2 regions of the Aeribacillus sp. FSL K6-8210 genome follow, and region 1 is predicted to be linked to the other one. Evidence: a T-box and tRNA genes for the amino acid it is inferred to sense, from the RefSeq annotation. Region 1 holds a T-box; the other holds one or more tRNA genes.
What was found. The T-box of region 1 lies ahead of ileS (isoleucine--tRNA ligase). A T-box ahead of a tRNA ligase gene usually reads a tRNA of that ligase, here a tRNA-Ile.

Region 1 (11,718 bases):
AAAATCCACTATGATCAAATTGTCGATGTTTCGATCACGATGATGGAGAAAAAAGTAATAGTAAAAGGATTGATTGATAGCGGCAATCAATTGTATGATCCCATCACTAAGAAGCCAGTCATGATTGCCGAAGCGGAAAAATTAATGACCGTGTTTCCTGAAAGTATGCACCAAGTCATTTCTAATCGAAATCCTATGGAGGCTGTGACAGCCATAGAACAGAAAGAATGGATCGGCAGGCTGAAAATTATTCCGTATCGGTCTGTTGGCCAGGATCTTCAGTTATTATTAGCCGTAATAGCAGACGAAGTGGTGATTCATACAAAAGAAGAATCATTAATGCTGTCCCGCCCGCTTATTGGACTAAATCATTCGCGGCTTTCAAGCGAAGACGATTATCAATGCATTATTCATCCAAAAATGATCCAGACGGGTAAACAAAAAGATGCTTCTTAGCCTTTATTCATAGCATACTCATAAACCAATTTGTTTAGAAGGGGGAACAACATGAAAAAAATTAAGCTTTATCTCACGTATATATGGTACAAGTTTTTAACAAAATTAGGGATCAAAACAGATGAAATTTATTATATCGGCGGAAGCGAAGCGCTGCCGCCTCCGCTTTCGAAGGAAGAGGAAGAAATACTGTTAAAAAAACTTCCGAGCGGCGATAAGGCTGCCCGTTCGATTTTGATTGAACGAAATTTGCGCCTTGTCGTGTATATTGCCCGAAAATTTGAAAACACCGGCATCAATATTGAAGATTTGATCAGCATTGGGACGATCGGGCTAATTAAAGCAGTCAACACCTTTAATCCCGAAAAAAAGATCAAGCTTGCGACATATGCATCTAGATGTATAGAAAATGAAATATTAATGTATTTGCGCAGAAATAATAAAACAAGATCTGAAGTTTCTTTTGATGAACCGTTGAACATTGATTGGGATGGAAATGAACTGCTTCTTTCGGATGTTCTCGGAACAGAAGACGATATTATTACAAAGGATTTGGAGGCTAATGTTGACCGAAAGCTATTAATGCGGGCGCTGCAGCAATTAAATGAACGAGAAAAACAAATAATGGAGCTTAGGTTTGGATTGCATGGCGGAGAAGAAAAAACGCAAAAAGATGTGGCTGACATGCTCGGGATTTCTCAATCTTACATATCAAGATTGGAAAAAAGAATTATTAAGCGTCTTCGAAAAGAATTTAATAAAATGGTGTAATTTTTGCTTGCTAGTCGCATGTATAGCGAAAAATCAACAGCGTGTTCACTCTGAAAAGCTTGTGCATATTTTTCCCCTTCAGGGAGATACTTAACTTAAGACAGCAAGAACTCCTGTAAGGGGGAAACGAAATGACAAGAAATAAAGTTGAAATTTGCGGTGTTGATACTTCGAAGCTTCCTGTTTTAAAAAATGAAGAAATGCGAGAATTATTTAAACAAATGCAAAGCGGTGATTTATCAGCCAGAGAAAAGCTTGTCAACGGAAATTTGCGACTCGTTTTAAGCGTCATCCAAAGATTTAATAACAGAGGCGAGTTTGTCGATGATCTTTTTCAAGTAGGATGTATTGGGTTGATGAAATCTATAGATAATTTTGATCTGAGCCAAAACGTAAAATTTTCTACTTATGCTGTACCGATGATCATCGGTGAAATTCGTCGATATTTGCGAGACAACAATCCGATACGTGTTTCAAGATCATTGCGTGATATTGCCTATAAAGCTTTGCAGGTGCGTGAAAAACTCATGAGCGAAACGTCACGTGAGCCGAAGGCAGAAGAAATTGCTAAAGAGCTGAATGTGTCGCATGAAGAAATCGTTTTTGCTTTAGACGCCATTCAAGATCCAGTTTCATTATTTGAACCGATTTATAACGACGGCGGTGATCCGATCTTTGTCATGGATCAGTTAAGCGACGAGCGAAACCGCGATTCCAAGTGGATTGAAGAAATTGTTCTAAAAGAGGGGATCAGACGATTGAATGATCGGGAGAAGCTGATATTGAAAAAAAGGTTTTTTCAAGGCAAAACACAAATGGAGGTAGCAGAAGAAATCGGCATTTCCCAAGCTCAAGTTTCTCGGCTTGAAAAAGCTGCCATTAAACAAATGACCAAAAATATTCAATAACCGTTTGGGCCACATTCTTTTGAATGTGGCCCTTTATCATCATTCAAAAAAAAACTCATATACTGATTGTAAAGATATTCGAGGGGAGAAGCCGGCATGATCCATATTTCCGATTTGCAAATAAAAGATGTTGTGAATGTCCATGACGGAAAAAAATTAGGAAGCATTGAAGACGTTGACATCGACTTAAAAACTGGTAAAATTCAAGCGATCATGATCACTAGTCAAGGGAAGGTTTTAGGTTTTTTTGGAAAAGGGGAAGAAATTGTCATTCCTTGGAGGAACATCGTAAAAATCGGAAAAGATGTTATTTTAGTAAGAGTTTCGAAAAATGTTGAAACAGAATAAGAATCGCACGAATTTTGGTTAAATGTTGGCTTAAAGATATGTTAAAATAAAAATAAGAGAATTGTCGAAGAGGAATGGTACAATGAAACATGAACCGTTTCAATTAACAGATGAATCTTTTTTCTCCATACCTGCTTGGGCGAAGCTTCATTCTCAGATTACAGCAGGTTTTACGACGAGAAAAGGAGGATTTTCCAAGAATGGTTTTGCTTCATTAAATTTAGGTCTTCATGTGAATGATGAAAAGGAAACGGTGATCAAAAATCGAAAAATCATTGGGGACAAAATTCGTTTTGATCTACCAAACTGGGTATGTGCCGATCAAGTCCATGACAAACAAATTGTCAAGGTAGTAAATAAACATAAAGGATCAGGGGTTTTTACATATCGTCAATGCATCACTCAAACGGACGGCCTATACACATCGGAAAAAAATATATTACTTTCCCTTTTTTTTGCTGATTGTGTTCCGATTTTCTTTTTTTCTCCAAAAGACTCACTGATTGGCATCGCACATGCGGGCTGGAGAGGGACTGCGAAAAATATAGCAGGTGAAATGATCGACAGTTGGGTTTTGCACGAAGGTGTGCAAGCTCAAAATATATTTGCAGCCATAGGTCCTTCAATCGGCGAATGCTGTTATGTCGTCAATGACGATGTGATCGATGCGATCAAACCTCTTTTTGACAATGAGACGACATTTTATAAACAGCTTGAGAACGGCCTTTATTCTATTCATCTTGCAGAAATCAACAAAAGATTGTTAATGAAAAAAGGAGTGCCGGAACATCAAATCCTATTGACCTCATATTGTACAAGCTGCGATCAAGATTTGTTTTTTTCCCATCGAAGAGATCAAGGGAAAACAGGACGAATGATGGGATTTATCGGTTTGAAGGAGGGATACTAAGCCTTGTCAGTGAAAGAAAATTTAGCACGAATCCAACAGGAAATCGAACAAGCATGCAAAAAATCAAATCGAAAAATAGATGATATCCAAATTATTGCAGTGACGAAATATGTAACGGTAGAACGGGCTATAGAGGCGATAAATTCAGGCATTTTACACTTAGGCGAAAACAGGGATGACGGTTTTTTATCGAAATATAACAGCATTGGGTCAAAAGCTGTCTGGCATTTCATCGGCACACTTCAAACTCGAAAAGTGAAAAATATTATAGACAAGGTCGATTATATTCATTCGTTGGATAGAATATCGCTAGCAAACGAAATTGAAAAAAGAGCAGATCGAACGATCAAATGCTTTGTGCAAGTAAATACATCTGGCGAACAGTCAAAGCATGGCGTGGCTCCTGAACAATGCATTGATTTTATTCAACAGTTGAAGGAGTATCGCCATATCGAAGTTGTCGGATTAATGACAATGGCTCCATTTACAGAAGATGAAGATGAAATCAGAAGATGCTTCCGAAGTTTAAAGCAACTGCAGGAACAAGTGAAAGCACTAAATATAGCGAATGCACCATGTACAGAGCTATCAATGGGGATGTCCAACGACTACAAAATCGCGGTTGAAGAAGGGGCTACTTATCTTCGCATCGGCTCCTCGCTAGTAGGTACATAAAACGAAACTGGAGGTAAATCAGATGAGCTTAAAGAATAAATTTAAAAGCTTTTTTGCCCTCGATGATGAAGATTATGAGATTGAAGATATGGAAGCTCCGGAAGAGAAACACCAACATGAACCGATTATGTTCAATCACAACAGCAGCGTTGAAAAAAATGCCGCTTTCGGAAAACAAAATGTTGTAAGTTTGCAAAGCGCCCAAAAATCCACTAAAGTAATATTATGTGAGCCAAGAACGTATTCAGAGGCGCAAGAAATTGCTGATCATCTGAAAAACCGCCGTTCATGCATTGTCAATTTGCAGCGGATCGGGCATGATCAGGCAAAAAGAATTGTTGATTTTTTAAGCGGCACTGTTTATGCGATTGGCGGAGACATCCAGCGTGTTGGAACAAACATATTTTTATGTACCCCAGATAACGTAGATGTCGCCGGCTCCATTTCCGATTTCATGGCAGATGATGAAAATAAAAGGTGGTAGAAATGATTGATGGGGACAATATATAACATATTAAGTTTTTTGCTCGATATTTATTCCTATGCGATTATCATTTATATTTTGATGTCTTGGTTTCCGAATGCAAGGGAAACGTCCATTGGACAATTTTTAGCGGCTATATGTGAGCCTTATTTAGAACCGTTTAGAAGAATCATTCCTCCATTAGGGATGATTGATGTATCTCCTATTGTTGCATTGATTGCCCTGCATTTTGCAGATTATGGGCTGTATGCTCTTTTTAGTATGATTTCATAAAATTCATTCGCCGATTGACATTCGAATTGTTTTGTATGCCAATCGGCTCTTTTCATATCATAATTGGAGTTGTCTCTTATGGAGAGTGTTTATCAGCATTTTCGCAAAGAAGAAAGGGAGTTCATTGACAAAGTCTTTGGATGGAAACAAATTGTGACTGAGCAATATCGGCCAAAATTGACCGATTTTTTAGATCCGCGGGAACAGAAAATCATTAAGACATTGATCGGTGAAAATCCGGATGTTCACGTGCAATTTTTCGGAGGCTATAAAAATGCTGAAAGAAAGCGGGCTTTTTTTTACCCTGACTATATTCAACCGACATTAGATGATTTTTCAATGTTCGCATTTGAAATCATGTTCCCGAAAAAATTCGTAACATTATCACATCGCGAAGTGCTTGGATCGCTTATGTCGCTCGGCTTAAAACGGAGCAAGTTCGGCGACATTATCATTCATGATGAAACGGTGCAAGTCATGGTTGCGCAAGAAATTGCCAATTTTCTGCAGCTGAACTGGAATAAAATTGGAAAGATTTCCGTTCGTTTGAAACAGATTCCATTCGAAGATGTGTTTTCTCATGAAGAAGAAATGGATATTTCTTTGATCACCGTTTCTTCGCTTCGGCTCGATGCTGTTCTAGCAAATGTTTATCACCAATCTCGGCAAAAAATAAAATCGCTTATTGAAAATAGTCTTGTCAAAGTCAATTGGAAAATTGTTGAGGATGCTCATTTTGAAATTGCGGAAGATGATGTGTTATCTGTCCGAGGATTCGGAAGAAGCAAAGTTTTGGCAATTGAAGGGAAAACAAGAAAAGATAAGTGGCGCATTAAGATCGGAATACAAAAATAATATTACAAATGGAAAGATTTTTGCCCATTCTGTCGAAAAATCGTTTATAATTGGATTAGTGTTTTGCGAAAAACATACATATGGAGGTGGAATTTGTGCCTTTAACCCCGCTGGATATTCATAACAAGGAATTTACAAAAGGCTTTCGCGGCTATGATGAAGATGAAGTAAATGAGTTTTTAGATCAAGTGATTAAAGATTATGAAATGGTCATCCGCGAAAAGAAAGAATTGGAATTAAAGGTGAAGGAATTAACCGAGAAGCTGAATCACTTTACAAATATAGAAGAAACGTTAAATAAATCGATTTTAGTTGCGCAGGAAGCTGCGGAAGATGTGAAAAGAAACGCTCAAAAGGAAGCGAAGCTGATCATTAAAGAAGCGGAAAAAAATGCTGACAGAATCATCAATGAAGCACTTGCTAAATCGCATAAAATTGCAATGGAAATCGAAGAGATGAAAAAGCAGTCAAAAGTATTCCGCACCCGTTTTCAAATGCTCATCGAAGCACAGCTTGATCTGCTAAAAAATGATGATTGGGATCACTTAATGGAATACAATGTCGAGCCAATCTTAGGAGAAGAAGCGGAAGAACCGAAAGTATAACTTGACTTTTTTGTTCGTGATTTCATATAATACGAAAATAAAACGGAATATGACAAAACAATGAGAGGGACAGTAGTCCTTTCAAGCCCTTTATGACAGCGAACCGGGGACGGTGGAAGCCCGGGTAAAGGCGAAAGGATGAACATCACCCTTGAGTCCATAGCTGAAACATGCTAGTAGGCTGTGGCGGCCAAGTCCGTTATGTTTATGAGTGGATGTGCATGATTTGTGCGCATCTAAAAGGGTGGTACCGCGAGATTCCTCCTCGTCCCTTAGGGATGAGGAGTTTTTTTATTTTAGTGAACAAATATTATGTGGAGGAATGGGAATGGATTATAAAGAGACGTTACGAATGCCGAAAACAGACTTTCCAATGAGAGGAAACCTTCCGAAAAAAGAACCTGAGATCCAGAAAAAATGGGAAGAGATGGATATTTATGAAAAAGTGCAGGAGCGCACGAAAGGACGGCCTCTTTTCATATTACATGATGGTCCGCCGTTCGCAAACGGGGATATTCATATGGGGCATGCCTTAAACAAAATTTTAAAAGACATTATTGTCCGTTATAAATCCATGAGCGGATATTGCGCACCGTATGTTCCAGGATGGGATACGCACGGTCTGCCAATTGAAACAGCACTTTTGAAGAAACAAAAAATCAATCGAAAAGAGATGGATGTCGCGCAGTTTCGAAAACATTGCGAGCAATATGCATGGGAGCAAATTGAGCGCCAGCGCGTGCAATTTAAACGCCTTGGAATTCGAGGCGACTGGAAAAATCCATATGTCACCTTGAAACCAGAATATGAAGCCCAGCAAATTCGCGTCTTTGGAGAAATGGCAAAAAAGGGATATATTTATAAAGGCTTGAAGCCGGTTTATTGGTCTCCATCGAGCGAATCTGCCTTGGCAGAGGCGGAAATTGAATATTATGACAAACGCTCGCCTTCTATTTATGTTGCATTTGAAATAAAGGACGGAAAAAATATATTAACAGATGGAGAAAAAATCGTCATTTGGACGACTACTCCGTGGACTATCCCTGCAAACTTAGGAATTGCTGTTCATCCTGATTTGGAATATTCTGTAGTGAAGGTTGGAGCTGACAAGTTTGTGATCGCATCTGCCCTGCTCGAAGAAGTGGCAAAAGAGCTGGACTGGACAGAATATGAAGTAGTGAAATCGTTTAAAGGCAAAGAGCTGGAATATGTGGTTGCGAAACACCCGTTCTATGACCGCGATTCATTAGTGATCCTTGGCGAACATGTAACGACCGACGCTGGTACAGGATGCGTCCATACAGCGCCAGGCCATGGGGAAGACGATTTTGTCGTCGGACAAAAATATAACCTAGGCGTATTATGTCCTGTCGACGAAAGAGGGTACATGACAGAAGAAGCTCCAGGGTTCGAAGGATTGTTTTATGATGACGCAAATAAAAAAATAACGGAAAAATTAGAAGAAGTAGGGGCATTGCTAAAGCTTTCATTTATTACTCACTCCTATCCACATGACTGGAGGACAAAGAAACCAACGATTTTCAGAGCAACAGCGCAATGGTTTGCGTCCATTAAAGATTTTCGAGACGAATTGCTGCAAGCAATTAAAGAAACGAAATGGATCCCTAATTGGGGAGAAATTCGCATTCATAACATGATCCGCGATCGAAGCGATTGGTGTATTTCCCGTCAGCGGGCATGGGGCGTGCCAATTCCAGTGTTTTATGGTGAAAATGGGGAGCCGATCATAACAGATGAAACGATTGAACATGTGGCAAAACTGTTCCGCGAGCACGGCTCGAACGTTTGGTTTGAACGCGAAGCAAAAGACCTGCTTCCAGAAGGATTTACACACCCTTCAAGCCCGAACGGCATTTTTACAAAAGAAACAGACATTATGGACGTTTGGTTCGATTCAGGCTCTTCTCATCAAGCAGTTTTAGTTGAACGGGAAGATTTGCAGCGTCCTGCTGATCTTTATTTAGAAGGCTCTGACCAATATCGCGGCTGGTTTAATTCATCGCTGTCTACAGCAGTTGCTGTCACCGGAAAAGCTCCATATAAAGGCGTTTTAAGCCATGGATTTGCGCTGGACGGCGAAGGACGGAAAATGAGCAAATCGTTAGGAAATGTTGTTGTTCCTGCCAAAGTGACGGAACAGTTTGGAGCAGATATTCTTCGTCTATGGGTAGCATCAGTTGATTATCAATCGGATGTTCGCGTCTCTGATGCAATCTTAAAACAAGTATCTGAAGTATATCGGAAAATTCGCAACACGTACCGTTTCTTGTTAGGAAATTTGTTTGATTTTGATCCAAATCAGCATCGTGTTTCTGTAGAAAAATTAAGAGAAGTGGATCGCTATATTCTCATTAAACTGAATAAACTAATTGCCAAAGTGCGAAAAGCATATGAAGAATATGATTTTGCATCCATCTATCATGACGTTCACAATTTCTGTACGATTGAGCTAAGCTCATTTTATCTTGATTTTGCAAAAGACATTCTGTATATTGAGGCTGCTGACAGCCATAATCGACGCTCTATCCAAACGGTTTTATATGAAGCGCTTCTTGCTCTTGTAAAGCTGATGACACCGATTTTGCCGCATACAACAGAAGAAGTATGGGGACATATTGAATCAGTCGAAGAAAAGAGCGTACAGCTTGTCGATATGCCGGAAGCTGTAGAGATTGAAGGCAGCAAAGAGATTGAAGCGAAATGGGATCAGTTTATGTCAGTTCGAGATGATGTATTAAAGGCCCTGGAAATTGCCCGAAATGAAAAAGTGATCGGCAAATCGTTAAATGCTGCTCTCATCCTTTATCCGAACGAAGAAATAAAAGAATTGTTCAATTCAATACAAGAAGACTTAAAACAGCTGTTTATTGTTTCCCAGTTAGAAATTGCCGGTGATTACAAAGATGCTCCAGAAGAAGCGCAAACATTTGATAGCATCAAAATAATTGTGAAGCAAGCGGATGGTGAAACTTGTGAAAGATGTTGGGTTGTTTCAACAGATATAGGCACTGATCAAGACCATCCGACACTGTGCAAAAGATGTGCAAGCATTGTGAAAGATCACTACAGCCATTTAGCTTAGTTTTATCAGCTCCCTGTGCAAACAGGGAGTTTTTTCATTTAGCAATGCTTCCTCATAAAGAAGTGTCATAAAAAGAACGATCTTTCATTGAAATCCGTCATAGTCAATTGGAAAAGTTTTCTCGGATGCTTTTTCAAAAATGAATACTTTGCTCAAAATTGAAAGAAGAATTCAGCTTTTTAGCTTTTAAAGTGTGAATCATTTCCAAGCCGCTATTAACGTGTGTGGAAAAACTTGAATGTGATAGGAGGCAGTGCGGCGGTTACAATATAAATACAAAACAGACGAGGGGGTTTTAATAATGAATCCGCTCGATCAAATCAAAGACGAATTAACGTTAATGAAGGACGAACTTAATGCGCGGCTCGCCAAAAGTCAATTGGATGACCCGATTTTTATCCGGGATGTAAAAAATGAGCTCAACGATGTTGAGCTTGCATTGGAAAAAATGGAATATGGACTTTATGGCATATGTGAAGAAACATTGCAAAAATTGCCGCTCGAACAATTGGCACAAATTCCGACAGCCAGAACGATTCATGATTTTCTCAATATGAAATCATATTTAAAAAAAACACTAGAATATCATTAAGAAGTGAAGTGAACAAGCTTCACTTTTTTGCTTGTTCCCCTTCTTTACTGTTTGTCAAAAAATGTGCTAAAATTTGATGGAAACTTGCCAGTGAGTGGAGGAACGCAGTGTGCTTAAATATTTGATTGCATTATTTGTCATCGCTCTCGACCAATGGACAAAATGGCTGATCGTAAAAAATATGGAAATTGGCGAAAGCATTGAAATTATCAACGGATTTTTATACATAACGTCTCACCGCAATAAAGGAGCGGCTTGGGGAATATTGCAAAACCAGATGGTGTTCTTTTATGTGATTACCATTATTGTTGTCGTAGCGATTATTTATTATATGCAAAAATATGCGAAACAAAATGCAATGCTGGGGGTTGCTCTCAGCTTAATGCTCGGCGGAGCGATTGGGAATTTTATTGACCGCCTTTTCCGCAAAGAGGTGGTGGACTTTATCCATACATATATTTTCGGTTATAATTTTCCAATTTTTAATATTGCCGATTCATCTTTAACAATCGGTGTTATTTTACTTTTCATATATTTTCTGTTTTTTGAAGAAAAGAAGCAAAAGGAGTAGAAAATGGAGCAATTTACTTTTGTTGTGACGGAAAAAGAGGAACATGAACGAATAGATAAATTTTTGGCCAATAAAGATGAGAATTGGTCAAGAACGTTGGTCCAAAATTGGATCAAGGACGGGGTTGTTTCAGTAAATGAAAAATCGGTGAAGGCCAATTACAAGTGCCAAATTGGTGATGTCATCACTGTATCTGTTCCAGAACCGGAAGAGCTGGATGTCAAGCCTGAGCCGATGGAGCTTGATATATACTATGAGGATGAAGATGTCATCGTTGTCAATAAACCGCGTGGGATGGTCGTCCATCCAGCGCCGGGACACACTTCAGGAACACTTGTGAACGGTCTTTTATATCATTGTAAAGATTTGTCCGGAATTAACGGAGTCCTTCGTCCGGGAATTGTTCACCGGATTGATAAAGATACTTCAGGTTTATTAATGGTTGCCAAAAATGATTACGCTCATGAATCATTAGCAAATCAATTAATGGAAAAGAGGGTTGAAAGGAGATATAAGGCGATTGTACACGGGGTAATTCCGCACGATCATGCCACAATTGATGCTCCGATCGGCAGGGATCCAAAGGATCGGCAAAAAATGACGGTAACAAAAACAAACAGTAAAGAAGCTGTCACCCATTTTCATGTGCTGGAACGATTTTCGGATTATACATATATTGAATGTCGACTGGAAACCGGAAGAACGCATCAAATCCGCGTGCATATGAAATATATCGGTTTTCCGCTAGCCGGCGATCCAAAATATGGACCGAAAAAAACACTTCCGATTCATGGACAGGCTCTTCATGCAGGCGTACTTGGTTTTGAGCATCCAAGAACAAAAGAGTTTTTGAAGTTTGAAGCATCGCTCCCGGAAGAATTCGAAAAGATTTTGCAAATGTTAAGAAATGATCGTTGACATTTACGAGCTGCTCTGTCATAATACGTTTAGACAATACAGCATCCTTTAACTGCAGTCCCGTGAGGCTGAGAAGGAATCGTATGGCAATAGGTGAGCTATGCACAAAACCTCTCATCCTCAGGATGAGAGGTTTTTTTAACCGAAATTTGAGGTGATGAGCATGCCGGAAAAAGCGGTTGTTTTAGATGAGCAGGCGATCAGAAGGGCGCTAACTAGAATAGCCCACGAAATTATCGAACACAATAA
Region 2 (11,718 bases), 1.5 Mb from region 1:
CGGAGATGTCCGAATGGGGGAACCCACTGCCCGTAATGGGGCAGTATCCATACCTGAATCCATAGGGTATGGAGGGCAACCCGGGGAACTGAAACATCTAAGTACCCGGAGGAAGAGAAAGCAACAGCGATTCCCTGAGTAGCGGCGAGCGAAACGGGAACAGCCCAAACCAAGAGGCGTGCCTCTTGGGGTTGTAGGACACTCGATTAAGGAGTGACAAAGGAACGGGGTAGACGAAGAGGTCTGGAAAGGCCCGTCAGAGAAGGTAACAACCCTGTAGTCGAAACTCCGTTCCCTCCCGAGTGGATCCTGAGTACGGCGGGACACGTGAAATCCCGTCGGAAGCAGGGAGGACCATCTCCCAAGGCTAAATACTCCCTAGTGACCGATAGTGAACCAGTACCGTGAGGGAAAGGTGAAAAGCACCCCGGGAGGGGAGTGAAAGAGAACCTGAAACCGTGTGCCTACAAGTAGTCAGAGCCCATTAACGGGTGATGGCGTGCCTTTTGTAGAATGAACCGGCGAGTTGCGATTTCGTGCAAGGTTAAGCCGAAAGGCGGAGCCGCAGCGAAAGCGAGTCTGAAGAGGGCGAAATAGTACGAGGTCGCAGACCCGAAACCAGGTGATCTACCCATGTCCAGGGTGAAGGCAAGGTAACACTTGCTGGAGGCCCGAACCCACGCACGTTGAAAAGTGCGGGGATGAGGTGTGGGTAGGGGTGAAATGCCAATCGAACTTGGAGATAGCTGGTTCTCTCCGAAATAGCTTTAGGGCTAGCCTCAAGGGAAGAGTCTTGGAGGTAGAGCACTGATTGGACGAGGGGCCCCCATCGGGTTACCGAATTCAGTCAAACTCCGAATGCCAATGACTTATCCTTGGGAGTCAGACTGCGAGTGATAAGATCCGTGGTCAAAAGGGAAACAGCCCAGACCGCCAGCTAAGGTCCCAAAGTATACGTTAAGTGGAAAAGGATGTGGAGCTGCTTAGACAACCAGGATGTTGGCTTAGAAGCAGCCACCATTTAAAGAGTGCGTAATAGCTCACTGGTCGAGTGGCTCTGCGCCGAAAATGTACCGGGGCTAAACGTATCACCGAAGCTGCGGGTTGACACCGTTGGTGTCAGCGGTAGGAGAGCGTTCTAAGGGCATCGAAGCCGGACCGGAAGGACCGGTGGAGCGCTTAGAAGTGAGAATGCCGGTATGAGTAGCGAAAGAGGGGTGAGAATCCCCTCCGCCGAAAGCCTAAGGTTTCCTGAGGAAGGCTCGTCCGCTCAGGGTTAGTCGGGACCTAAGCCGAGGCCGAAAGGCGTAGGTGATGGACAACAGGTTGATATTCCTGTACCACCTCCTCACCGTTTGAGCAATGGGGGGACGCAGGAGGATAGGGTAAGCGCGCGGCTGGATGTGCGCGTCCAAGCAGTTAGGGCTGGCAAGCAGGCAAATCCGCTTGCCGTGTGCTTGAGCTGTGATGGCGAGGGAAAGGAAGTACCGAAGTTCCCGATTCCACACTGCCAAGAAAAGCCTCTAGCGAGGTGAGAGGTGCCCGTACCGCAAACCGACACAGGTAGGCGAGGAGAGAATCCTAAGGTGAGCGAGAGAACTCTCGTTAAGGAACTCGGCAAAATGACCCCGTAACTTCGGGAGAAGGGGTGCTCATCAAGGTGATAAGCCATGATGAGCCGCAGTGAAAAGGCCCAGGCGACTGTTTAGCAAAAACACAGGTCTCTGCGAAACCGTAAGGTGAAGTATAGGGGCTGACGCCTGCCCGGTGCTGGAAGGTTAAGGGGAGCGCTTAAGCTGTAGCTGAAGGTGCGAACCGAAGCCCCAGTAAACGGCGGCCGTAACTATAACGGTCCTAAGGTAGCGAAATTCCTTGTCGGGTAAGTTCCGACCCGCACGAAAGGCGTAACGATCTGGGCACTGTCTCAACGAGAGACTCGGTGAAATTATAGTACCTGTGAAGATGCAGGTTACCCGCGACAGGACGGAAAGACCCCGTGGAGCTTTACTGCAGCCTGATATTGAATGTGGGTACAGCTTGTACAGGATAGGTAGGAGCCAGAGACGCGTGAGCGCCAGCTTGCGCTGAGGCGACGGTGGGATACTACCCTGGCTGTACTGACATTCTAACCCGCGCCCCTGATCGGGGCGGGAGACAGTGTCAGGTGGGCAGTTTGACTGGGGCGGTCGCCTCCTAAAAGGTAACGGAGGCGCCCAAAGGTTCCCTCAGAATGGTTGGAAATCATTCGGAGAGTGCAAAGGCAGAAGGGAGCTTGACTGCGAGACCTACAAGTCGAGCAGGGACGAAAGTCGGGCTTAGTGATCCGGTGGTTCCGCATGGAAGGGCCATCGCTCAACGGATAAAAGCTACCCCGGGGATAACAGGCTGATCTCCCCCAAGAGTCCACATCGACGGGGAGGTTTGGCACCTCGATGTCGGCTCATCGCATCCTGGGGCTGTAGTCGGTCCCAAGGGTTGGGCTGTTCGCCCATTAAAGCGGTACGCGAGCTGGGTTCAGAACGTCGTGAGACAGTTCGGTCCCTATCCGTCGCGGGCGCAGGAAATTTGAGAGGAGCTGTCCTTAGTACGAGAGGACCGGGATGGACGCACCGCTGGTGTACCAGTTGTCCCGCCAGGGGCACCGCTGGGTAGCTATGTGCGGAAGGGATAAGCGCTGAAAGCATCTAAGCGTGAAGCCCCCCTCAAGATGAGATTTCCCATCGCGAAAAGCGAGTAAGATCCCTTGAAGATGACGAGGTAGATAGGTCCGAGGTGGAAGCGTGGTGACACGTGGAGCTGACGGATACTAATCGATCGAGGACTTAACCAAGTAAGAGCATCTATTCGTGAAGGAACCGTTATCTAGTTTTGAAAGAATTATGGACTTTTATTTACTTTGCATATGTCCTCTGGTGATTTTTGAATTGGAGGATTAGCTCAGCTGGGAGAGCACTTGCCTTACAAGCAAGGGGTCGGCGGTTCGATCCCGTCATCCTCCACCATACAGTATATCGATTCAGCTCAATTGGCAAAGCACGGTCGAGATATCGTCTTTCATGCTGCTTCATCGTACCAATTGAACTTTTCCTTGGACAAGATTTCTAAGATTGGAACGACGATCAAACGACGATCAAATGAAGCAAGACTGATTATTGATTGTTGTATTCATCATGCCGGTGTAGCTCAATTGGCAGAGCAACTGAATCGTAATCAGTAGGTTGGGGGTTCGATTCCTCTCGCCGGCATCATTAAAGGTGTTGCATATTGAGCAGGAGCTTTTAGATTAGTCGTCAGAGCAACGAGCAATGCTTCGACGAACAATCAGAGAGTTGTCCCGACGCATCCAACATCCTCGAAAAGACTGGCAGAGGAAGGGACATCTGACAAATGAAAAATGGATTAGGAGAAAAAAATTTTTTATGAGCCATTAGCTCAGTCGGTAGAGCATCTGACTTTTAATCAGAGGGTCGGAGGTTCGAATCCTCCATGGCTCACCATTTTGACGCGGGTGTGGCGGAATTGGCAGACGCACTAGACTTAGGATCTAGCGCCTTACGGCGTGGGGGTTCAAGTCCCTCCACCCGCATCATATGCGGAAGTAGTTCAGTGGTAGAACACCACCTTGCCAAGGTGGGGGTCGCGGGTTCGAATCCCGTCTTCCGCTTTTCTCTGCCGGGGTGGCGGAATTGGCAGACGCACAGGACTTAAAATCCTGCGGTAGGTGACTACCGTACCGGTTCAAGTCCGGTCCTCGGCACCATATTTGCGCCCGTAGCTCAATTGGATAGAGCGTTTGACTACGGATCAAAAGGTTAGGGGTTCGACTCCTCTCGGGCGCGCCATATCGGGAAGTAGCTCAGCTTGGTAGAGCACATGGTTTGGGACCATGGGGTCGCAGGTTCGAATCCTGTCTTCCCGACCAGGGAATTTAAAGGGGCCTTAGCTCAGCTGGGAGAGCGCCTGCTTTGCACGCAGGAGGTCAGCGGTTCGATCCCGCTAGGCTCCATATTTAATTTGGCGGTGTAGCTCAGCTGGCTAGAGCGTACGGTTCATACCCGTGAGGTCGGGGGTTCGATCCCCTCCACCGCCATTTTTCGGACCTTTAGCTCAGCTGGTCAGAGCAGACGGCTCATAACCGTCCGGTCGCAGGTTCGAATCCTGCAAGGTCCACCATCTTTATTATATGGAGGAGTACCCAAGTCTGGCTGAAGGGGTCGGTCTTGAAAACCGAGAGGCGGGTCAAACCGCGCGGGGGTTCGAATCCCTCCTCCTCCGTCATTATTATCGCGGGGTGGAGCAGTCCGGTAGCTCGTCGGGCTCATAACCCGAAGGTCGCAGGTTCAAATCCTGCCCCCGCAACCAATGGTCCCGTAGTGTAGCGGTTAACATGCCTGCCTGTCACGCAGGAGATCGCGGGTTCGATTCCCGTCGGGACCGCCATTAATTATTGATTCAACAGCTGTAGGAGGAATTTTTCAAGTACAGCAGGTTGTGTCAATGAATTCTTTCTTTAATGATGGATTGTACATAATTTTTTATCGGAGTTTTACGGCTCGGTAGCTCAGTCGGTAGAGCAAAGGACTGAAAATCCTTGTGTCGGCGGTTCGATTCCGTCCCGAGCCATTGTTTTATTAATTGCGGCGACTGTGGCGAAGTGGTTAACGCACCAGATTGTGGCTCTGGCATTCGTGGGTTCGATTCCCATCAGTCGCCCCATTTGCCTATAGTAGAGATAGATAATATGGCATTGAAAATAAGTATTTATTTCTATTATCAGCTTATTATGCGGGTGTAGTTTAGTGGTAAAACCTCAGCCACGAGCAACACTTCAATGAATAATCTGCGAGTTGCCTCGACGCATTTACATCCTCGAACAATGCTGGAAGAGGAAGAGGCATGGAAAATGCGTGTTTATCATTTAAATAGAAAAATAAATATTTTCGTGCGGGTGTAGTTTAGTGGTAAAACCTCAGCCACGAGCGACACTTCAATGAATAATCTGCGAGTTGCCTCGACGCATTTACATCCTCGAACAGTGCTGGAAGAGGAAGAGGCATGGAAAATGCGTGTTTATCATTTAAATAGAAAAATAAATATTTTCGCGCGGGTGTAGTTTAGTGGTAAAACCTCAGCCTTCCAAGCTGATGTCGTGGGTTCGATTCCCATCACCCGCTTAATATGGGCTTGTAGCTCAGCTGGTTAGAGCGCACGCCTGATAAGCGTGAGGTCGGTGGTTCAAGTCCACTCAGGCCCATTGCTATTTTTTTAGCAGCCTAGTTGGGCAATTGACATTGCTGCAATTGTCAGTCAAAAGCTGTTCTATTTGGCAAAATGCCTTAAATTTTTTTTATATTCCGCAGTAGCTCAGTGGTAGAGCATTCGGCTGTTAACCGAACGGTCGCAGGTTCGAATCCTGCCTGCGGAGTCATTTCGAAATCAAAAAAAAGCGTTGCAGTTTGCAACGCTTTTTTTGTCTTCGTGCGCCCGGCATGTACATGAACTATAGGGTGTAAGTCCCGAACCCCGAAGACAGAAGTAGAGGTTAGCCAAGAGCAAGGGTGTCCGTGGTGACGCGGAATCTGAAGGAAGCTGGAGGCAAAACACCGGTCCGAGGAACACGAACCTCATATAAGGCTAGGTATGATTGAGTGAGTTTGCGAAACAAAACAAAGCTCTTTCTGTCGAAGGTCATATCGAGTAAATGAGGCGGATAGATGGTGTGAAAGTGCATGTACTTACCCGGGGAGATCTGGCTGGCACGCCAAGTAACCTTGGTAACCTATCTAGTGATAGATAACTGAACAGTCAGAAGTCAGCAGAAGTCATAGTACTCTTTCAAGCTCGAGATGGAAGAGGAAGGACTGAACAATTAAGGAGAACGAATCGCTAGGCGTTCACCTTCTGTGTGGAAGCAGACAATCCGATAGGACTTACTTGAAGGAGGAAGTGGTGAATCCCACGGGGGACTTCAAGAGGGTGGAGCAGAAGATGGCACAAATAGAAGAATTCGTTCACGTGGAGAGGATATCAATGTTGATGGAAATGATTTTGTCACGGGAAAATCTCCTGGCGGCACTGAAACGAGTCGAACAGAATAAAGGAGGTCACGGAGTAGATGGCATGTCCGTAAAAGACCTACGAAGACACCTCTACGAAAATTGGGACTCCATTCGACAGTCGTTGAGAGAAGGAACCTACAAGCCCTTACCCGTCCGTCGAGTCGAAATCCCGAAACCGAACGGTGGAGTAAGACTTCTAGGGATCCCTACCGTGACGGATCGTTTCATCCAACAAGCGATTGCCCAAGTGTTGACGAAAATCTTTGATCCGACCTTCTCGAACCATAGCTATGGTTTCCGACCAGGTAGAAGGGGACATGATGCGGTTAGGGAAGCAAAGGGTTATATCAAAGAAGGATATCGTTGGGTAGTCGATATAGACCTAGAGAAATTCTTTGACAAGGTGAATCACGACAAACTGATGGGGATCTTGGCGAAAACGATCAAAGATCGAATTCTACTGAAGGTAATTCGCCGGTATCTTCAATCAGGCGTGATGATCAATGGAGTGGTAATGGAAACGGACATGGGAACGCCTCAAGGCGGCCCGCTTAGTCCACTTTTATCAAACATCATGCTTCATGAATTGGATAAAGAGCTTGAGAAACGTGGACATAAGTTTGTTCGGTATGCGGATGACTGTAACATCTATGTGAAAACAAAGAAAGCAGGAATTCGTGTCATGAACTCCATTACGAACTTTATAGAGAAGGAGTTAAAGCTCAAGGTAAATAAAGAGAAATCGGCGGTAGACCGTCCTTGGAAACGGAAGTTTCTCGGTTTCAGCTTCACACTCAATAAGACTCCAAAGGTACGGATTGCGAACGAAAGTGTGAAACGTTTGAAGAACAAGATCCGTGAAATTACATCAAGGTCGAAACCGTATCCAATGGAGAAAAGGATTGAGAAACTGAATAAGTATTTAATGGGATGGTGCGGATATTTTGCCTTGGCAGAAACACCAAGTAAGTTCAAAGAATTTGATGAATGGATTAGACGAAGGCTTCGGATGTGTTTGTGGAAAGAATGGAAAACCCCGAAAACAAGAATTCGGAAACTCAGAGGATTAGAAGTTCCAAGCCATAAAGCATTCGAATGGGGCAATACACGCAAGAAATATTGGCGGATTGCCTGCAGTCCCATCCTACACAAAACCCTCGACAACTCCTATTGGAAGCGTCGAGGGTTAAGAAGTCTATTCGAAAGATATCAAGCACTACGTCATACTTAATTGAACCGCCGTATACCGAACGGTACGTACGGTGGTGTGAGAGGTCGGGGGTTAGTCACCCCCTCCTACTCGATTTGTAATTTTAATCATTTTTCGTATATGGTTCTTTTTCTGTTAATGGAAGATCTCCCCATAAAACTGTTAAATCCTCTTCATCAAGCATTTTTTCATATCGTTTATGTTCATGTGACGGATAGACGTTTACGTTTTTTCCCTCAATATCTGTATAAATGAAGTTTTCAATATCTTCAATATATCCAATTTCATCATCGGAATTATACATATCTCCGTACGATAACGGTGGAGTTCTTACATCTTGCGGTGTTTCTGACGTTCCGTATTCGATAACATCTTGAAAATAATCATACGGTTCAGTAACAGCGGTATTTTCATGGTCGATTTGAGAGGATCCGTGAAAAGTCGCATCAAGTATTTCTTCCTCTACAGGTCTTTCATGAGAAATCGTTTGAACTAGAGTATGTTCTTTGCATGTTTTGGCTGTCGGTATGGCTTTGAGACGGTCTTCATCAATTTTTTTTCCGCAGACGGAACAAGTACCGTAAGTACCCTCATGAATTCTTTCTAATGCTTCAACGATCTCTTCATATTCTTTTTCTAAATGTTTATTTAATGCTAAATCTTTTTCTCTTTCATACAGTTCGGTCGCATCGTCTCCGGGGTGATTGTCGTAGCTGGAAAGCTCTCCAGTTGATTCATGGTCCAGCCCTTTTTCCAATTGAAAATGATCGTTATTATCCCAACGTTTTTCAATCTCATTTTTCATGAATATTAATTGCTTTTGAAATTCCTTTAATTTTTTTTCGTCCATGTCCATATGAAAGACACCTTCTTTTTTAGAATCTAAAGCTATTTTGGACGAAAAGGAATAAATTATAACTTTAAAATCATGAAAAAAATTCACCTTTGCAGCCATAAATTTCATCATCATTTTAAAACATGTCAGGAAAGGATTGCTGCTTCCACGCCTTTTTTAACGCTATGCTTTGAAGCTGATGGCACTTGAAAGGCTACCACAACATCATTCGGCTGAGAAACAGGCTGGCTATCCGATAAAGAGGCTGTGACCTATCGAGATGTTTTTTCAGGACAAAATATTTGCTCAGCATATTGAAATTGCGAGTGGATGATACAGAACAAATTTCACAGTAAAGCTTAATAAAAAAACACGATAGTAAACATACTATCGTGTTACTGAGATATGATGGTGCTTATGAGCAAACCTGCAGCAAGCAAAAAGCCTAATAAAGTGTTTGTTTGCGATGTTGCTTTCATGGCCGGCATCATTTCAATAGGCTTTGTTTTGCCGACAAATCGCTTCACCGCCTGAATAGCTTTTGGAATGCTAAGAAAAGCTAGAATAGACCACCATGTGGAATAATCAAAAATGATCATAATAAAAATGAGACAGTAAGAAACAATAAACATAATTGCTAAAAATCGAATTGCATTCTGGCGGCCAAGCAAAATTGCTAATGTTTTTCTTCCGTTTTCCTTATCGCCGTCTAAGTCTCTTATGTTATTCGCAAGCATGATGGCGCCGATCGTGATCGCAATCGGGATCGAATGAATGAAAGCTGTTGAAGTTAGATAACCTGTCTGAATAAAAAAGGAAATAAGGATAATAACGACTCCCATAAATAAACCTGAAGCTAGCTCGCCAAACGGCGTGTAAGCGATTGGATATGGACCTCCAGTATATAAGTATCCTACTGCCATACAAATTGAACCGACTAATGCCAACCACCAGCTTGACTGGAGACAAATGTAAATTCCCAATAGGATAGAGACAACAATACATGTGATTGCTAAATTTAAAACGGTTTGGGGCTTGAAGCCATTTCGGACAATTGCTCCTCCAATTCCGACAGATTCTTCTGTATCAAGACCTCGTTTATAATCGAAATATTCATTAAATAAGTTTGTGGCTGTTTGAATTAACAACGAGGCAGTAAGCATTGTAAGAAAAAGTCCAATATGAATGGGTCCTACTTGCAGTGCCAAAAGAGTTCCGACAATCACGGGGACAAATGCTGCAGTTAATGTATGGGGTCTTAAAAGCATCCACCAAGCCCGAAACCCTCGTTCAGCTTTTATAATGGGTACATTATGTGACTCCGTTTTAGGATGCATAATATGTTCTCTCCTTTATTTCATTCTGAAAACGAAAGCTATTCCCCACAACCTAGTCTAGAAAAATGTCGAAAGAGTGTCAATTGTTTTTCATTGGAATAAATGCTCAAGCCCCATCAAAGAGCTGAGCAGTTTGTTTGCTTGTTGTTTTGCATTGCGTCATTCTATAATATAGTTGACATAAATTTTGAACAGGTGTATCTTAATATAAGCTATTTTTCGGTTATGGAGGGATCATCTTTGGTTTCAATTCCATGTTCAGATACATTGAGGGATAAAGTTGCGAATGCTGTCAATCATGCCAAAAAATATTCCCATCCAATCATTTTAAGTTATGTATTTGAAATCAAGGAGAAAGATCCGCTCCAGATTTTCTCAAGCTTTCAATCGGCTTATGCAGGGAAAAGATTTTATTGGGCGACACCTGATCGTACATTTATCCTTTGTGGAATTGGTGTTGAGCTCGAATTGACGTCAGACAAAAAATTTTCCAACCGTTTTTTTGACATTTATTCAAAGTGGAAAGATTGGAAAGAGCATATACAAATTGAAGGCGCCCATCCGATTGGAACGGGTCCGCTTCTTTTTGGGGGTTTTTCTTTTGACCCTTTAAAAAATGCGAATTCTTCAAAATGGAAACCGTTTCATGAAGCACGATTCACTTTACCTTCTTTCATGATTACAAAAATTGGCCGTCACACACTTGCTACTATAAACAGGTTAATTCAATCAACTGATGATATAAATGAAATTATAAATCATTTCAATACATATGAATACACCTTAAAGAAAAAAAATGAAGACACAAATTCTTTTTTGAATTTTACCATCAAAAAAGAAAGTTTGTTTTATAAAAAAGAGTGGATGGCAGCTGTTGAAAAAGCAACAGAACAAATAAAACAAAACCGTTTTGAGAAAGTCGTATTGGCAAGGGAAATGCTGCTGGAGTTTGAGGGATCGATTGATATACATTATGTTTTATCAATGTTAAATGAACATCAGCCTAATTGTTATTTATTTGTTGTTGAAAATGAAGGAAAAACGTTCGTTGGTGCAACTCCTGAGCGGCTTGTAAGCAAGAGAGACCAAAAGGTCCAGTCTGCATGTGTAGCAGGATCAATTAAAAGAGGAAAAACAGTGGAGGCAGACGAAGAATACGCTCAGATGCTGCTTTCAGATACAAAAAACATTCATGAACATCAAATTGTTGTCAAAGCGATCGAAAAAGTGTTCCGTGAATATTGCCAAGAAGTGCAACTACAAAACAATCCAACGATTTTAAAAACGCCGAATATTCAACATTTGTATACACCTGTTGAAGGAACCGTAAAAAAAGGTTTTACGTTGATTGATTTTGTAGAAAAATTGCATCCGACCCCTGCGCTTGGCGGCTATCCGAAAGATGCTGCTCTAGCATTTATTCGCAATGAAGAACCTTTAGAGAGAGGCTGGTATGCTGCTCCGGTTGGATGGATGGATGATCAGGACAACGGAGAATTTGTCGTTGCGATCCGTTCAGGTCTGCTGGATGAGCAAAAAGCTTATTTGTATGCAGGATGCGGGATTGTTGGAGATTCGAAGCCGGAAGAGGAATACAGGGAGACAGAAATCAAATTTGGACCTATGCAGCATGCATTAGGGGGAAAACTGAATGAAAAATAAAAATCTATCTGACTATGTCATTGCATTTGTAAATGGATTAATTACAAAAGGTATTTCTGAAGTTGTGATTAGCCCAGGTTCACGATCTACCCCGCTTGCGATCACATTTGCAGAGCATCCGAAAATACATACTTATATTAATATTGATGAACGATCTGCAGGTTTTTTTGCTCTTGGATTGGCTAAAAAACAAAGAAAACCAATTGCTTTGCTTTGCACATCAGGAACAGCTGCAGCAAACTATTATCCAGCTATCATAGAAGCCCATTATTCACGCATCCCTCTTGTGATTTTAACGGCTGACAGACCTCATGAGCTGCGGGATATTGGAGCTCCACAAGCAATTGATCAAATTCATCTGTATTCGAACTATGTGAAATGGTTTGTTGATTGCGCTCTTCCTGAAAGCAGTCAAACGATGCTGTTATATATAAAAAATATCGCTCAACGGGCGGTCCAAACTGCAAATGAAAATCCGAAAGGACCAGTCCATATCAACTTACCTTTCCGAGAGCCGCTTTTGCCCGATCTATCGAAAATCCATCAATTGCAGAAGTCTCTTCATATTGAGCCAGTGGTGGAAATAAAAAAGCTGGTCGAACATGAGCAAATTGA

Region 2: it encodes a tRNA-Ile, which carries the amino acid that the T-box ahead of ileS (isoleucine--tRNA ligase) is inferred to sense. The anticodon was not compared.

The regions. Positions count from the first base shown of each region.
Region 1 covers NZ_CP150172.1:2,386,882-2,398,599, reverse strand. Annotated here, with positions in the region: gene spoIIGA (sigma-E processing peptidase SpoIIGA) at 1-456, shown strand, start outside; gene sigE (RNA polymerase sporulation sigma factor SigE) at 508-1,227, shown strand; gene sigG (RNA polymerase sporulation sigma factor SigG) at 1,359-2,135, shown strand; gene NSQ41_RS11440 (YlmC/YmxH family sporulation protein) at 2,232-2,483, shown strand; gene pgeF (peptidoglycan editing factor PgeF) at 2,566-3,393, shown strand; gene NSQ41_RS11430 (YggS family pyridoxal phosphate-dependent enzyme) at 3,397-4,068, shown strand; gene NSQ41_RS11425 (cell division protein SepF) at 4,091-4,552, shown strand; gene NSQ41_RS11420 (YggT family protein) at 4,562-4,825, shown strand; gene NSQ41_RS11415 (RNA-binding protein) at 4,904-5,680, shown strand; gene NSQ41_RS11410 (DivIVA domain-containing protein) at 5,776-6,285, shown strand; T-box leader at 6,337-6,561, shown strand; gene ileS (isoleucine--tRNA ligase) at 6,614-9,388, shown strand; gene NSQ41_RS11400 (molecular chaperone DnaK) at 9,642-9,980, shown strand; gene lspA (signal peptidase II) at 10,075-10,551, shown strand; gene NSQ41_RS11390 (RluA family pseudouridine synthase) at 10,555-11,469, shown strand; gene pyrR (bifunctional pyr operon transcriptional regulator/uracil phosphoribosyltransferase PyrR) at 11,633-11,718, shown strand, end outside.
Region 2 covers NZ_CP150172.1:917,801-929,518, forward strand. Annotated here, with positions in the region: rRNA gene NSQ41_RS04540 (23S ribosomal RNA) at 1-2,830, shown strand, start outside; tRNA gene NSQ41_RS04545 (tRNA-Val) at 2,927-3,002, shown strand; tRNA gene NSQ41_RS04550 (tRNA-Thr) at 3,173-3,245, shown strand; tRNA gene NSQ41_RS04555 (tRNA-Lys) at 3,422-3,497, shown strand; tRNA gene NSQ41_RS04560 (tRNA-Leu) at 3,505-3,586, shown strand; tRNA gene NSQ41_RS04565 (tRNA-Gly) at 3,593-3,664, shown strand; tRNA gene NSQ41_RS04570 (tRNA-Leu) at 3,672-3,760, shown strand; tRNA gene NSQ41_RS04575 (tRNA-Arg) at 3,766-3,842, shown strand; tRNA gene NSQ41_RS04580 (tRNA-Pro) at 3,846-3,922, shown strand; tRNA gene NSQ41_RS04585 (tRNA-Ala) at 3,934-4,006, shown strand; tRNA gene NSQ41_RS04590 (tRNA-Met) at 4,017-4,090, shown strand; tRNA gene NSQ41_RS04595 (tRNA-Ile) at 4,097-4,173, shown strand; tRNA gene NSQ41_RS04600 (tRNA-Ser) at 4,186-4,275, shown strand; tRNA gene NSQ41_RS04605 (tRNA-Met) at 4,286-4,362, shown strand; tRNA gene NSQ41_RS04610 (tRNA-Asp) at 4,365-4,440, shown strand; tRNA gene NSQ41_RS04615 (tRNA-Phe) at 4,551-4,623, shown strand; tRNA gene NSQ41_RS04620 (tRNA-His) at 4,641-4,716, shown strand; tRNA gene NSQ41_RS04625 (tRNA-Gly) at 5,104-5,174, shown strand; tRNA gene NSQ41_RS04630 (tRNA-Ile) at 5,181-5,254, shown strand; tRNA gene NSQ41_RS04635 (tRNA-Asn) at 5,354-5,425, shown strand; gene ltrA (group II intron reverse transcriptase/maturase) at 6,031-7,290, shown strand; gene NSQ41_RS04645 (TraR/DksA C4-type zinc finger protein) at 7,373-8,125, opposite strand; gene NSQ41_RS04650 (1,4-dihydroxy-2-naphthoate polyprenyltransferase) at 8,500-9,441, opposite strand; gene NSQ41_RS04655 (isochorismate synthase) at 9,682-11,103, shown strand; gene menD (2-succinyl-5-enolpyruvyl-6-hydroxy-3-cyclohexene-1-carboxylic-acid synthase) at 11,093-11,718, shown strand, end outside.